DNA from 4 places in the Bradyrhizobium sp. 956_D2_N1_4 genome. Region 1 is predicted to be linked to each of the others. Evidence: predicted binding sites of a transcription regulator. Region 1 holds the regulator's gene; each other region holds the start of a gene.
What was found. Region 1 encodes PhoB, which activates phosphate uptake and scavenging genes when phosphate is short. Its sites were predicted from a motif close to TGTCATNNANCTGTCAT; they were not measured.

Region 1 (3,518 bases):
GATCGATCACGGAGGCGAGCTTCTGCTTGAGCAGCAGCGACATCTTCTGCACGTGATCGAAGAAGCCGGGCTTGAGCATGACGTCGAGCACGGCGTTGGCAGCCGAGATCGCGAGCGGATTGCCGCCGAAGGTCGAGCCGTGCGAGCCGGGCCCCATGCCGGCAGCCGCATCCGCGGTCGCCAGCACCGCGCCGATCGGGAAGCCGCCACCGAGCGCCTTGGCCAGCGACATCACGTCAGGCGTGACGCCGGTGCGGCGATGCGCGAACAGATCGCCGGTGCGGCCCATGCCGGTCTGCACCTCGTCGAACGCGAGCAGCAGGCCCTTCTCGTCGCAGAGCTGGCGCAACGCCCTCAGGAAGGCGGGCGTTGCCGAACGCACGCCACCCTCGCCCTGGATCGGCTCGATCAGGATGCCGGCGGTCTGCGGACCGATCGCCTTCTTGACGGCTTCGATATCGCCATGCGGGACCTGGTCGAAGCCGTCCATCGGCGGGCCGAACCCTTCGAGATATTTTGCCGAACCGGTCGCGGCGAGCGTTGCCAGCGTGCGGCCGTGGAAGGCGCCTTCGAAGGTGATGATGCGGTAACGTTCCGGATGACCCTTGGAGAAGTGATGATGGCGGACGAGCTTGATCACACCTTCCAGCGCTTCGGCGCCGGAATTGCAGAAGAACACGAAGTCCGCGAAGCTTTCGTTGCACAGACGCGCGGCGAGCTTCTCGCCGTCCGGGCTCTGGAACAGGTTCGACATGTGCCAGAGTTTGGTGGCCTGCTCCTGCAACGCCTTGACCAACGCAGGATGAGCATGGCCGAGCGCATTCACCGCCACGCCCGAGGTGAAATCGAGATAGCGATCGCCATTGGTCGCAATCAGCCAGCAGCCTTCACCGCGCTCGAAACCGAGGTCGGACCTGGCGAAAACGGGGAGCAAATGCGGCGCTGCGCTGTTAGTCATGACGATCACTTGAATGTTGCGGACGGTGTGAGCGTGCATTGCGCAACGCACCATTGACCGGCCCGGAAAACGAAACGTGCCGCCTTTTAAGGGCGGCACGTGTGACTATCTTATGCCTGGTGAAACCGGTGTCAATGCCGCCCGGAAAGCCTCGCGAAACGCAAAATCCGTAGTCTTGCGGTGGCGATTTTGCGTATTTCCGCCACGGAACATGTGGAAGCGAGTCGGCGGACTCTTGCGCGTGAGTCACGCCATATTGTAGCGTTTGGCTTGTCAGATACGACATCTCGTGCAGCAGTTCTGATCCTCTAAGTCCTCATGTACCGGCGTAAGCGTTCGGGCGCATCTGGTGCGCCCGGCGAGCCTTAAGGGATTCTGGCGGCACGGGTTTTTCGAAGCTTAGGCATTCGCCGTGCGGCCGCCAGGATGGCAGGCGCCGGCGAAGGAAAGGGTGCAATGACCGTTTTGACCTGGTCGGATGATCGCGTCGAGCAGCTGAAAAAGCTCTGGGAGGCCGGACTTTCGGCCAGCCAGATCGCCGCTGAACTCGGCAATGTGACCCGCAATGCCGTGATCGGCAAAGTGCACCGGCTCGGCCTGTCGGGCCGCGCCAAGAGCCCTTCATCGGCAGCGCCGCGGCCGCGCAAGGCGCGCCCCGCCCAGCACATGATGCGGGTGACCCGCCCGATCGCACGCGGCAACACCGCGCTGGCGCAGGCCTTCGAAGTCGAGGTCGAGGCCGAACCGGTCACCTACGACAACGTCGTGCCGATGAGCCAGCGGCTGTCGCTGCTGGAGCTGAACGAGGCCACCTGCCACTGGCCGGTCGGCGATCCCTCGAGCCCGGATTTCTTCTTCTGCGGCGGCAAGGCGCTCTCCGGCCTGCCCTACTGCGCCCAGCACTCGCGCGTGGCGTATCAGCCCGCGGCCGATCGCCGGCGCGCGCCGGCGAAGCCAGGTCCGCGCTGAAGTCGTTCTGAGCTCAGAAAGGAGCCGTCACACGATGGCGGCTCAACAAATCCGATGTCGTTCCGGACAAGCGCGCCTCAAGCGCACGCAGATCCGGGACCCTTAACCACCGCAAGATGTGGCTACGGGGACTCGGAGTTACCTTTTGGCACAATAATCACTCGCGGTGGGTGTCCCGGACCCGCGCTTACGCTTGTCCGGGACGACACCGAGAGTGTGGCCGCAGCTCACCGAGCTACGCCTGCTCCGCCTTCGCAAAGCGATCGTCCAGTGCGTAGCCCGCGCCGCGGACGGTGCGGATCGGGTCCTGCTCGCGGCCGAGATTGAGCAGCTTGCGCAGACGGCCGATATGGACGTCGACGGTGCGCTCGTCGATGTAGATGTCACGGCCCCAGACGCTGTCGAGCAGCTGCTCGCGCGAGAACACGCGGCCGGGATGCTCCAGGAAGAACTCCAGCAGGCGATATTCGGTCGGGCCGAGATCGATCGGCCGGCCCGAGCGTGCCACGCGGCGCTTGTCGCGGTCGAGCTCGATGTCGCCATAGGCGAGCACGGTGGCGAGCCGCTCCGGGCTGGCGCGCCTGAGCAGGCCCTTCACGCGTGCCAGCAGCTCCGGCACCGAGAACGGCTTGACGATGTAGTCGTCGGCGCCGGTCGCAAGACCCCGCACCCGCTCGCTCTCCTCACCACGCGCGGTGAGCATGATGATCGGGAGCTGCTTGGTCTCGGGCCGGGTGCGCAGCCGCCGGCACAGCTCGATGCCGGAGAGGCCCGGCAGCATCCAGTCGAGCACGATCAAATCGGGGATATGCTCCTTGAGGCGGGTGTCGGCATCGTCGCCGCGCATCACCGTCTCGACGTCATAGCCGTCGCCTTCGAGGTTGTAGCGGAGAAGCTCGGTGAGAGCTTCCTCGTCCTCAACCACCATAATGCGTGCGCCCATGGTGTTCGTCGCTCCTTAAGTGTTCGGGACCGTCGTGGCGAAGGTCGTCATGTCGCCCTTCGGCCGCTTGTCGGTGATCGCCTGGCCCTCGATCATGTAGAACACGGTCTCGGCGATGTTGGTGGCGTGGTCACCGATGCGCTCGATGTTCTTGGCGCAGAACATCAGATGGATGCAGAACGAGATGTTGCGCGGATCCTCCATCATGTAGGTGAGGAGCTCGCGGAACAGCGAGGTGCAGATGGCGTCGACTTCCTCGTCGCCCTTCCACACCGCCATCGCCGCCGGCAGATCGTGCGCGGCATAGGCGTCCAGCACCGACTTGACCTGCTGCTGCACGAGGTCGGTCATGTGCTCCAGGCCGCGGAACAGCTTGAGCGGATGGAAATCCGTCTCCAGCGCCGCGACGCGCTTGCCCATGTTCTTGGCGAGGTCGCCGATCCGCTCGAGATCGGTCGCGACGCGCATGGCGCCGACGATCTCGCGCAGATCCACCGCCATCGGCTGGCGGCGCGCGATGGTGAGAACGGCGCGCTCCTCGATCTTCTTCTGGAGCGCGTCGAGCTCGGCGTCGATGGTCACGACGCGCTGGCCGAGCGCGACGTCGCGGCGGATCAGCGCGTCGACGGAATCGACGATCATGCGCTC
Region 2 (3,518 bases), 430 kb from region 1:
AGAAATGGCCGCCCGGCAGCAGCGACATCTGCCCGTTCGCGATCAGGGCGTTGTCCTGGGTCGAGGCGACGATCGCGATGTAGACCGGGAATGCGACGATCGCGATCCCGATCCAGAGAATGGCGTGGGCGACGTAGCGTCGAAAGCCCTCTTCCTCGACCATCAGTAGGTCACCTTGCGTTCGACGAAGCGGAACTGGATTCCCGTCAGCACGATGACCATGACCATCAGGATCACCGACTGCGCCGCCGAGCTGCCGAGATTGCCGCCGAGCAGGCCGTCGGAATAGACCTTGTAGACCAGCGTGACCGTCGATGTTCCGGGACCGCCGCGGGTCATGGTGTCGATGATGCCGAAGGTGTCGAAGAAGGCGTAGACGATGTTGACGACCAGCAGGAAGAAGATCGTGGGCGACAGCAGTGGGAAGGTCACGGTCCAGAACCGCCGCATCGGGCGGGCGCCGTCGATCGCGGCGGCCTCGAACACGCTTCGGGGGATGGCTTGCAGGCCGGCGAGGAAGAACAGGAAATTATAGGAGATCTGCTTCCACGCCGCGGCGAGGATGATCAGCCCAGCCGCCTGGTTGCCGTCAAGCAGCGGATTCCAGTCGACGCCCAGGTTGCGCAGATAGCGCGACAGCACGCCGAGCGAAGGATGCAGCATGAAGATCCAGAGCACGCCGACCACGGGCGGCGCCACTGCATAGGGCCAGATCAGCAGCGTGCGGTAGAGCATCGAGCCGCGCAGCGGCTTGTCGGCCATCACGGCGAGCAAGAGCGCGAAGGACAGCGACGAGACGGCGATGGCGAACGAAAAGACGAACGTACGGACAACCGCCTCGAAATAGGCCGGGTCCTTGAACAGGTCCTGATAATTCTCGAACCAGACGAAGCTTGTCGACAGACCGAAGGCGTCCTGGAGCAGGAAGGATTGGATCACTGCCTGCGCGGCCGGCCAGTAGAAAAAAATCAAGACGATCGCGAGCTGGGGCGCAACCAGCGCGTAGGGCAATAGTTTTGCTTGGAAAATGGCTTGCTTTTGCATGATGTCAGGTGAGCGGCAGGCCGGCTTGCGGCCTGCCGCTCATCGCCTCACTTGACGGCGGTCTTTTCGAACTGACGCAGCATAGTGTTGCCGCGCTCGACGGCAGCATCCAGCGCCTGCTTGGCGGTCTTCTTGCCGGCCAGCGCCTGCTCGATCTCTTCCGACCAGACGTCACGCAGCTGAACCATGTTGCCGAGGCGCAGACCGCGCGAATTGTCGGTCGGCTCCTTGTTGGTCAGCTCGATCAGCGGGGTCTCGAGATAGGGCTGATCCTTGTAGAAGCCCTCTTCCTTCGCCTTGGCGTAGGCCGCCTTGGTGATCGGCAGATAGCCCGAGGCCTTGTGGATGTAGACCTGGCGATCGGTGTCGGAGAGGAAGGTCAGGAACTTCGCCACGCCCTTGTATTCGTCGGCCGACTTGCCGCCCATCACCCAGAGCGAAGCGCCGCCGATGATCGAGTTCTGCGGCGCGCCCTTGACGTCCGGATAGTATGGCATCGGCACGGCGGTGAAGTTGAACTTGGCCTGCGCCTTGACGTTGCCGAAGAACGCCGACGAGGTCAGGTAGATCGGGCATTCGCCGGAGGTGAAGCGGCCTTCGCCGGTGTTGGTGCGGCCGGCATAGTCGTAGGTCTTGGTCTTCTGGAGCTCGACCAGGGTTTCGAGATGCTTGACCTGAAGCGGGCCGTTGAACTCCAGCACGGTGTCGAAGCCGTCGAGGCCGTTGGCCTTGCTGGCGAGCGGCACGTTGTGCCAGGCGGAGAGCTGCTCGAGATTGACCCAGGTGACCCAGGAGCCGGAGAAGCCGCAGGTGTCATGACCCGCAGCCTTCAGCTTCTTGGCGGCCTCGAACGTTTCCGGCCAGGTCTTGGGGATCTCGACGTTCGCCTTCTTGAGCTCGTCGAGGTTGACCCACATGACGGTCGACGACGAGTTGAACGGGAACGACAGCATCTCGCCCTTCGAGGTCGAGTAGTAGCCGGTGATGGCGGGCAGATAGATCTTGGGGTCGAACTTCTCGCCGGCCTCGGCCATCAGCTTGTAGACGGGTTTTACGGCGCCGGTCGCGGCCATCATGGTCGCGGTGCCGACTTCGAACACCTGCATGATGTGCGGGGCGTTGCCGGCGCGGAACGCTGCGATGCCGGCGTTCATCGTATCGGGATAGTTGCCCTTGTAGGTCGGGATCACCTTGTAGTCGGTCTGCGAGGCGTTGAAGTCGGTGGCGAGCTTAACGATGACGTCGTTGTTGGCGCCGGTCATCGCGTGCCACCACTGGATTTCGGTCACGGCCAAGGCCGGCGATGCGCCCATGCCGATCGTGATCGCAACTGCGGCAGCCGCCCCAAAGTGTCGAAGAGCCATCAAGTAAACCTCCCTTGGCCGTCAAAAAGAAGCGCTTGCGCTAGCAGCGCCATATGACGTTCACATGACTGTGTAAGCGGGAGAAACGAAAGCAGCAAGCGCGGCCAAAAGGGAAGCCGTCAAATAGGCGAATGCCGAGCGCGCAGCCTCCTCCGTTCGCGGCGCACATGCGTGCCCGCGCCGCAGTGCGGCATTTGCTCGGGTGAGGCGGCGAGGGCGTCTAGCGCTTGCGCTCGGGGCCGCAGACGGTGCCCTTTTCGACCATCGCGTCGATCTCCGATTTGGAGTAGCCGAACTCGCCCAGCACCTCCTGGGAGTGCTGACTGAATTTCGGCGGCAGGCGGCGCAGGCTCGGCTTGCTGCGATCGAGCCGGATCGGCGAGGCCACGCCCTTGTACCAGTCCTTCTCGATGACATCGCCGCGGGCGATCGTGTGCGCGTTGGTCAAGGCCTGGTCGATCTTCTGCACGGGACCTGCGGGCAGGCCGGCGGCGAGCAGACGATTGCACAGCGGCTCGGCCTCGTGCTGGCTGAACACGGCGGCGAGCTCGGCCCGCAGCGCCTCGCGATTGGCGATGCGGTCCTTGTTGCGGGCAAAGCGCGGATCGGTGCCGAGCTCGGGCTTGCCGATCTCCTTGGCGAGCTTGCGGAAGGTGCCGTCATTGCCGACACCGATGAAGATATCGTCGGTCCTGGTCGGGAAGATCGCGTAAGGCACGAGGTTGGGATGCTCGTTGCCGGTGAGCGATGGCGGCTTGCCGTGCATGAAATAATTCGCGGTGTGCGGATGCATGATGGCAAGGCCGGTCTCGTACAGCGTCGTCTCCAGGAACTGGCCCTGGCCCGAGCGCTGCCGCTCCGACAGCGCCATCAGGATGCCGATCGCCGCATAGAGGCCGGTGGTGATGTCGACCAGCGGCACGCCGATCCGCATCGGCCCGCTCTCCGGCGAACCGGTCGCCGCGATCATGCCGGTCATCGCCTGGATGATGGCGTCATAGCCGGGATTGCCGCCGCGCGGTCCGTCGGCGCCGAAGCCGCAGATCCGGCAATGCACGAGGCGCGGGAATTTCTTGCTGAGCACATCGTTGCCGATGCCCCATTTCTCCA
Region 3 (3,518 bases), 3.5 Mb from region 1:
CACCGCGATCCGGCCGACCGAGAGAAATACCGGCGCCGGCAGGCAGAGGTCGATCCCACGGGGGTGGAACAGGCTGGTGTCGACGCCGCGCGGCCACAGCACGACGTTGTCGAAGCCCCGTTCGCCAAGCTCGCAGGCGAGCGCCGGCGTTGCCGCCATCACGGCGCGGCTGGGCGCGTGAAATCGGCGCAGCGCCCGCCAGATCAGGGATTCCGGAACCGGCACGCGGGCGCGGACATATTCGGGAAAGCGGGTGTGGAAGCTGGACGTGAACGGCAGCTTGCGCTGGCGGCAGTAGCGGCGGACCATCAGGCCGATCGGCCCCTCCGTCGCAATGTGGATGCTGTCGGGGCGCGCCTCTTCGATCAGCTTCGCGATTCGCGCCGGGCGCGGCATGGCAAGCCGCACGTCGCGGTAGCTCGGCATCGCGAAGGTGCGGAACGATTGCGGCGTCAGGAACGTGAACTCGACGCCGAACCCCTTGGCGGCGTCTGCGAGCTTGGTCAGCGTCCGAACCACACCGTTGACTTGCGGGTGCCAGGCGTCGGTCGCGACCAGGATGCGCATCAAGCGGCCCTTGCTGCGACCTGCGGGACTTGTGCCGGCTTCCGCGCCTGATCCGCCCAGGTGATGATCTCGAAATGACCATCGTCATGCTCGACCAGCGCCGTGCAGCTCTCGACCCAGTCGCCGCAATTCATGTAGCGGATGCCGCCCTCGTCGCGGATCACGGCATAGTGGATGTGGCCGCAGATCACGCCGTCGGCGTCGTGACGCCGCGCTTCGGCGGCGAGCGCCTGCTCGAACGCGCCGATATAGTTGACGGCGTTCTTGACCTTCTGCTTGGCCCATTGCGACAGCGACCAATAGGGCACCTTGAACATGCGCCGGAAGAAGTTGACGAAGCGATTCATCTGGATCGCGAAGTCGTAGGCCTTGTCGCCGAGATGGGCGAGCCAGCGCGCGTTCTGCACCACGAGATCGAAGATGTCGCCGTGGATGACGAGGTAGCGCTTGCCGTCCACGCCGGTGTGGACGGTGTTCTCGACGACGTCGATGCCGCCGAAATGCGTGCCGTAATAGTTGCGCAGGAATTCGTCGTGATTGCCGGGAATGTAGATGACCTTGGCGCCCTTCCGCGCCTTGCGCAGCAGCTTCTGGACCAGGTCGTTATGCGACTGCGGCCAGTGCCAGCTCGATTTCAGCGCCCAGCCGTCGACGATATCGCCGACGAGATAGATCGTATCGGCATCGTGGTAGCGAAGGAAGTCGAGCAGAAGGTCGGCTTGAGAACCGCGGGCTCCGAGATGAACGTCGGAGATGAACAACGTGCGAAAGCGCCTTTCAGGGCCCTCGTCACTCACATCGTAACTTCCCATGCGACAGCCTGTAACAATATCCCGTGACAGGGGGATGACCAATGAACCTTTGAGGCACCCTCGGATACGAATCAAACCTCGCCTCGCCCGCCCCGCGAATATCAGTCGCATGCGACAATCAGGCGACATGACGCCGCAACGGCCTCCGCAAGACGCCCGGAACCGATGGCTGAACAGGTTAACGGCAGCGGTCCCGCGCGCCGCCGGCGGTGCGCTCGCGGCCCGGATCAGTAAAATTTGTGGAAATGATGGATCGGCCCGTGGCCGTGGCCGACGCTGAAGCGGTCGGCGGCCGCGATCGCTGCGCTGATCCAGGCCTTGGCGTTCCGCACGGCCCGCGCGAGATCCTCGCCCCTGGCAAGCCCCGCCGCGACGGCCGAGGACAGCGAGCACCCCGTGCCGTGGGTGTTGCGGGTGGCGACGCGCGGCGCCACAAGCGCGATCGTGTTCTCGGCCTCGACGAGATAGTCGATGCTTTCGGCGCCCTCGCCGTGCCCGCCCTTGATCAGGACCGCGCGGCAGCCCAGCGCCAGCAGCCGGCGCCCCTGGCTCTCGATCTCGGCCTCGCGTGTCGCGACGGGCTCGTCGAGCAGAGCCGCGGCCTCGGGCAGGTTGGGCGTGATCACCGACGCCAGCGGCATCAGCTTCCTGCGCAGGGCTTCCACGGCCTCCGCGGCGAGCAGGCGATCGCCCGAGGTTGCGACCATCACGGGATCGAGCACGATATGCCCCGGCTTCCAGCGCGACAGCGCCGCTGCGATCGCATCGATGCTGGCGGCCTGCGCCACCATGCCGATCTTCACCGCGCCGACCTCGAGATCGGAAAACACGGCATCGATCTGCGCGGTGACGAATTCGGCGGGCACCGCGTGGATGCCGGTGACGCCGCGCGTATTCTGCGCCGTCAGCGCCGTGATCGCGGAGGCGCCATAGACGCCGAGCGCGGCAAAGGTCTTCAGGTCGGCCTGGATGCCGGCGCCGCCGCTCGAATCGGAGCCGGCGATGGTGAGCGCCACGGGCGTCGTCATGGGGCGATTTTCCGCGTTTTTGAGACCATCACCCGTCCTAGCGCGCACCCCGGTGGCCCGCAAGTTCGCTTGCTAAATCCGGCCGATTTTGGCCTATTAGCCGCCAGATATGCTTCGGAGTGACTGCAATGGTTCCTTTTTTCGTCCAGATCAAATGCAAGCTCGGCCAGTCCTACACGGTCGCCAACGCGCTTGCCGAAGCCGAGATCGCCTCCGAGATCTACTCCACGGCCGGCCATTACGATTTGCTGGTGAAGTTCTACGTCGACAAGGACACCGACATCGGCCACTTCATCAACGAGAAGGTGCAGGTGCTGCCGGGCATCCAGGACACCCTCACCATCATCACCTTCAAGGCGTTTGGCGCGAGCTAGGGTGTGCACTCACAGAGGGCCGGATGGGAAGTCCGCTTCCGAGACAGCGCAGCGGACCAATTGTGCTCAAAGTGAGTTCTTCGGATTTTGACCATCGCATGCATCATCCAGCGCTCGCCCCCCTCTCGCGCTGGCAAGGCCCAACTCGCTTCATCGATGACGGCCGCGTCGACATCGCGCCAATGTCCGTTCAAAAAACGGATAGTCTCCAAGTGGTTGGGGCCTTTGCTTCGTAGCCCACGCGCTTAGGTCCGCGGAGGAACAATTCGGCGGCCCGATCGCGTGCACTTATGCCGCGCGCAAAGTGTGAAATATTTCATTGAACATACAACCCTGGAATGCTCTTTTCGCACGGATCGTGAGCGCCGGGGGCCGGCAATGCCCAAAGGACCGCTTGTTTCGATAGCAGTGGCTGCCTGGGTGCTTTGCACAGGCGGCTTAGCCTGGGCGGTTCGCCCAGCAGCGATAGACCCCGCTGCCATCCTCCGTAACCAAGTCGACAAGATTGGACCGGGTTCAGTTGTCTTTAATCCTCCGACGGAAATGACGGTCGGCTATCACGAGCCAATAACCGTCCAGCCGCACCAACGTCATGGCGTGGCTCAAACTGAACAGATCGAGGTTGGCAGCTTCATGCGGGCTCGCCTATTCGGTGAAGGATTCACGGCAACAACGAGTAGCGGTGACGCGCAAGCCGAGCGGCTTTATGCTGAGCTTCCAGCGAAGTCGGGCGACCA
Region 4 (3,518 bases), 1.7 Mb from region 1:
CCAAATACGGCAATTGCCCTGACATGATAAATGCTTCCTTAATGGAAAACGGCCCGGTGCCGTGGTTCTCAGGCCTGATGCCACCGATGCTTTCAATGGATACACTGCACAACCATGGATAGGGTCGACTGCGTCGTCATCGGAGCCGGCGTGGTCGGGCTCGCGGTGGCTCGAAAGCTTGCCCAGGCCGGGCGCGAGGTGATCGTGCTCGAGGAAGCCGAGGCCATCGGCACCATCACCTCCTCGCGCAACAGCGAGGTGATCCATGCCGGGATCTATTACCGCGCCGGCAGCTGGATGGCGCGCATGTGCGTCAGCGGCAAGCACGAGCTGTATCGCTACTGCGGCGAGCGCGGCATCCCGCACAAGAACTGCGGCAAGCTGATCGTCGCGACCAGCGCCAAGGAGACCGAGAAGCTGCAATCGATCAAAGCGCATGCCGAGGCCAATGGCGTGCTCGACATGCAGCTGCTCACCGGCGAGGCCGCGCGCGCGCTGGAGCCGGCGCTCGCCTGCGATGCCGCGCTGCTCTCGCCATCGACCGGCATCATCGACAGCCACGCCTACATGCTCTCGCTGCGCGGCGAGGCCGAGGCGGCCGGCGCGGCCTTCGCGTTTCACACCCCGCTGATCCGCGCCAAGGCAGCCGGCGATGTGATCGAGATCGAGGCCGGCGGCGAAGCGCCGATGACGCTGCAATGCGGCTTGCTCGTCAACGCCGCCGGGCTCTCGGCGACAACGGTCGCACGCCACATCGACGGCATGCCGATCGACCGGATTCCACCGGCCTATCTCGCCAAGGGAAATTATTTCAGCTGCAACGCCAGGGCACCGTTCTCGCACCTGATCTATCCGGTGCCCGAGCCAGGCGGGCTCGGCGTGCATCTGACACTGGACATGGCCGGGCAGGCACGCTTCGGCCCCGACGTCGAGTGGATCGAGACGATCAATTACGAGGTCGATCCATCACGCGCCGAGCGCTTCTATCCGGCGATCCGGAGATACTGGCCGACGCTGCCCGACGGCGCGCTGATGCCGAGCTATTCAGGCATTCGCCCGAAGATCGTGCCGCCGGCGGTGGCCACGCAGGATTTTCTGATGCAGGGCCCGCGCGATCACGGCGTCGAAGGCCTGATCAACCTGTTCGGCATCGAATCGCCGGGACTGACGTCGTCGCTCGCGATCGCGGATCACGTCGCCGAGCTCGCAGGCATCTAGGGGATTTTCCATCGGAGCGGAAAGGCTCCAAGCGCCGCGCAAATAACTTTGCACGCTGCGCACCTTCATGCAGGGATGAGCGCAATAGCTCTCACCCCTGCATGAAAGGGTAAGTTCAACTCTACACTGTTACAGGGGTTACTAGTGGAGCGTGTCGCCGGTGTGCTTCAAACGCTCGATCTGGTCCTTGACCATCAACTTCCGTCGCTTCAACTCAACAATTTGCAGGTCGTCTGTTGAAAGGTGCACGAGAGCTTCGTGCAATTCGTTTTCGAGCGTTTTGTGCTTCCGTTCCAATTCAACCAGATGTGCCTGAATTGTCATTCGAAACCTCCTCGGTAGGGGGAAACCTTGGATTCGATCCGGACAAACAAGTGTACATCACCGATTCGTTCTGTCGATATGTATCCGTCGTCGCAGCGTCATTTTTGAAAATTCATATGTAACGAATCGTGAGTAAGGAACCACGCTGGAAAAATCCATGATATCAATGTGCTTGCGCAACGCCGCAACGAATCGTCGAAATATCTTGCGAGAGTTCGGTGAGCGGCGGCCCGAGATCGCTTGCGATCACGGCGCGCAAGGACGATAATTTCCACAGGGCATCCACAGCCTTGAATCTCACGCCCATCGGGTTTTCGGCCACCGCGAACATGACCAATGAAGACGAGCGTGAGCTCGAAGCCGAGCTCACCCGGTTGCAGCAAGAACACCGAGATCTCGACGCCGCGATCGATGCGATGCATCAATCGCCTGCCCCAGACCTGTTGCGGTTACAACGGTTGAAGAAGCGCAAGCTGTTGTTGCGCGACCGTATCGCGTTCATCGAAGACCAGATCACGCCGGACATCATCGCCTGAACCGCGAGGCCTTTTTCGTGGCAGCTCGCCGCATCCGAATCCGCTTGACTCGAAAAGAACAAAATAGGAACATTTGGACATCCCAACGCCCCAGGAAACGCCCAGGAAAACCCCGAGGACAACGCAGATGTCGGCAACCGCCCTTCTCGACAACAGCCATTATGAACAGGCCTGCGACCAGGCGATCGCGATGTGCGACGGCAATCTGCGCAGCACCATCAAGGCGCTGATCATGGCCAACGAATATCTGGAAGCAGAGCTGGAAGAATTACAGGCGGCGATTTCAGCCGGCTGCATTCCCGAGACCGCACGCAGCAAAGTGCGGGGCAACAGCAGCGCCGCCTGAGTTCAACATCGGAGCAACGCCATGTCGGATGTGACCTACTACGTTGCAATGCCCTTCCTGATCGATGCCGACGGATCGCCTGTCGCGGGCGCCGCGGAGGAATGCCAGAGCTCGGCGGCCGCGTTGCGGCGCGCCGAGATCCTGGCGCACGGTGCCGGCCATATCGGCGCGGTTGCGTTCAGTCGCAGCGGCGATCCCATGACCGGCGAATTCGGCGACGCCACGCTGCTGCGTAAATTCGGCAACGTGCCGGAAGATCTGGCCACGCTGTAAGGGTTGTTGCTTGAGCATGATCTCCGCGCAACGCGGTCCGCATTTGTCGCGAAGATCGTGCCCTAGTTGCTGACCAGCCTGATCAGCGGCTCGTGCCGCCGGTGCGCCTTGCGCACATACATGGCGGCATCAGCCTCCTCCAGCGCGCGGCCTGCATCGGACTGCGCTCCCAGCAGCGCGACACCTGCGGACGCGCCCGCGGTCACGCGCTGACCGCGAAAGGCAAACGACAATTCGTCGATCGCCTGCTCGAAAGTCGCGGCCTTCGCCTTGGCGTCGGTCTCGCTGAGATTCCAGAGCAGCAGCGCGAACTCGTCGCCGCCAAGCCGGCCGACCACGTCCGAGGCGCGGACCTGCCGCGTCAGGGTGGCCGCAATCGCCTTGAGCACCTCGTCTCCGGCGGCATGGCCGAAGGAATCGTTGATCGGCTTCAGGCGATCGACGTCGAGGACGATCAGCGCGCCGCTGGCGCGGTAGCGCTTCATGTAGGCGATGGCGCGCGCGAGTTCGCGCTCGAAGCCGCGCCGGTTCGGAATCTCGAGCAGGAAATCGGTGTCGGCCGCAGCTTCCAGTTCCGCAACCCGCCGCTCCGCCTCCTTGAGCTTGCTCCGCAAGCCGCGGATGGTCGCCCTGGTGTCGTCGGCGGCCGACGCTCCGCGCCGCGCCGGCTTGGCCGAGCGCTTCGCCAGCCGCCTGGGGGCGGCTTTGGACCGGCTGGCGCTGGCTTTCCGGCCCTTTTTGGCCTTCGCAGCGCTCGCCCTTTTTGGTTTCTTCATGGGCATCCTGCTCAATGAAGGCTTGCGGGGATTCACCAAGACAGG

Region 2: the regulator PhoB is predicted to act here: its motif matches at 2,462-2,478, upstream of ugpB (sn-glycerol-3-phosphate ABC transporter substrate-binding protein UgpB).
Region 3: the regulator PhoB is predicted to act here: its motif matches at 1,403-1,419, upstream of AB7535_RS22325 (UDP-2,3-diacylglucosamine diphosphatase).
Region 4: the regulator PhoB is predicted to act here: its motif matches at 1,628-1,644, upstream of AB7535_RS30630 (YdcH family protein).

The regions. Positions count from the first base shown of each region.
Region 1 covers NZ_CP197237.1:8,212,116-8,215,633, reverse strand. Annotated here, with positions in the region: gene AB7535_RS38680 (aspartate aminotransferase family protein) at 1-958, opposite strand, end outside; gene AB7535_RS38675 (GcrA family cell cycle regulator) at 1,415-1,927, shown strand; gene phoB (phosphate regulon transcriptional regulator PhoB) at 2,163-2,870, opposite strand; gene phoU (phosphate signaling complex protein PhoU) at 2,886-3,518, opposite strand, start outside.
Region 2 covers NZ_CP197237.1:7,781,641-7,785,158, forward strand. Annotated here, with positions in the region: gene ugpE (sn-glycerol-3-phosphate ABC transporter permease UgpE) at 1-163, opposite strand, end outside; gene ugpA (sn-glycerol-3-phosphate ABC transporter permease UgpA) at 163-1,044, opposite strand; gene ugpB (sn-glycerol-3-phosphate ABC transporter substrate-binding protein UgpB) at 1,092-2,408, opposite strand; gene AB7535_RS36785 (CaiB/BaiF CoA transferase family protein) at 2,629-3,518, opposite strand, start outside.
Region 3 covers NZ_CP197237.1:4,688,703-4,692,220, forward strand. Annotated here, with positions in the region: gene AB7535_RS22320 (glycosyltransferase family 4 protein) at 1-567, opposite strand, end outside; gene AB7535_RS22325 (UDP-2,3-diacylglucosamine diphosphatase) at 567-1,379, opposite strand; gene thiD (bifunctional hydroxymethylpyrimidine kinase/phosphomethylpyrimidine kinase) at 1,607-2,407, opposite strand; gene AB7535_RS22335 (Lrp/AsnC ligand binding domain-containing protein) at 2,536-2,781, shown strand; gene ypfJ (KPN_02809 family neutral zinc metallopeptidase) at 3,160-3,518, shown strand, end outside.
Region 4 covers NZ_CP197237.1:6,469,702-6,473,219, forward strand. Annotated here, with positions in the region: gene AB7535_RS30625 (NAD(P)/FAD-dependent oxidoreductase) at 115-1,218, shown strand; gene AB7535_RS30630 (YdcH family protein) at 1,360-1,542, opposite strand; gene AB7535_RS30635 (YdcH family protein) at 1,872-2,078, shown strand; gene AB7535_RS30640 (hypothetical protein) at 2,206-2,424, shown strand; gene AB7535_RS30645 (hypothetical protein) at 2,446-2,697, shown strand; gene AB7535_RS30650 (GGDEF domain-containing protein) at 2,760-3,473, opposite strand.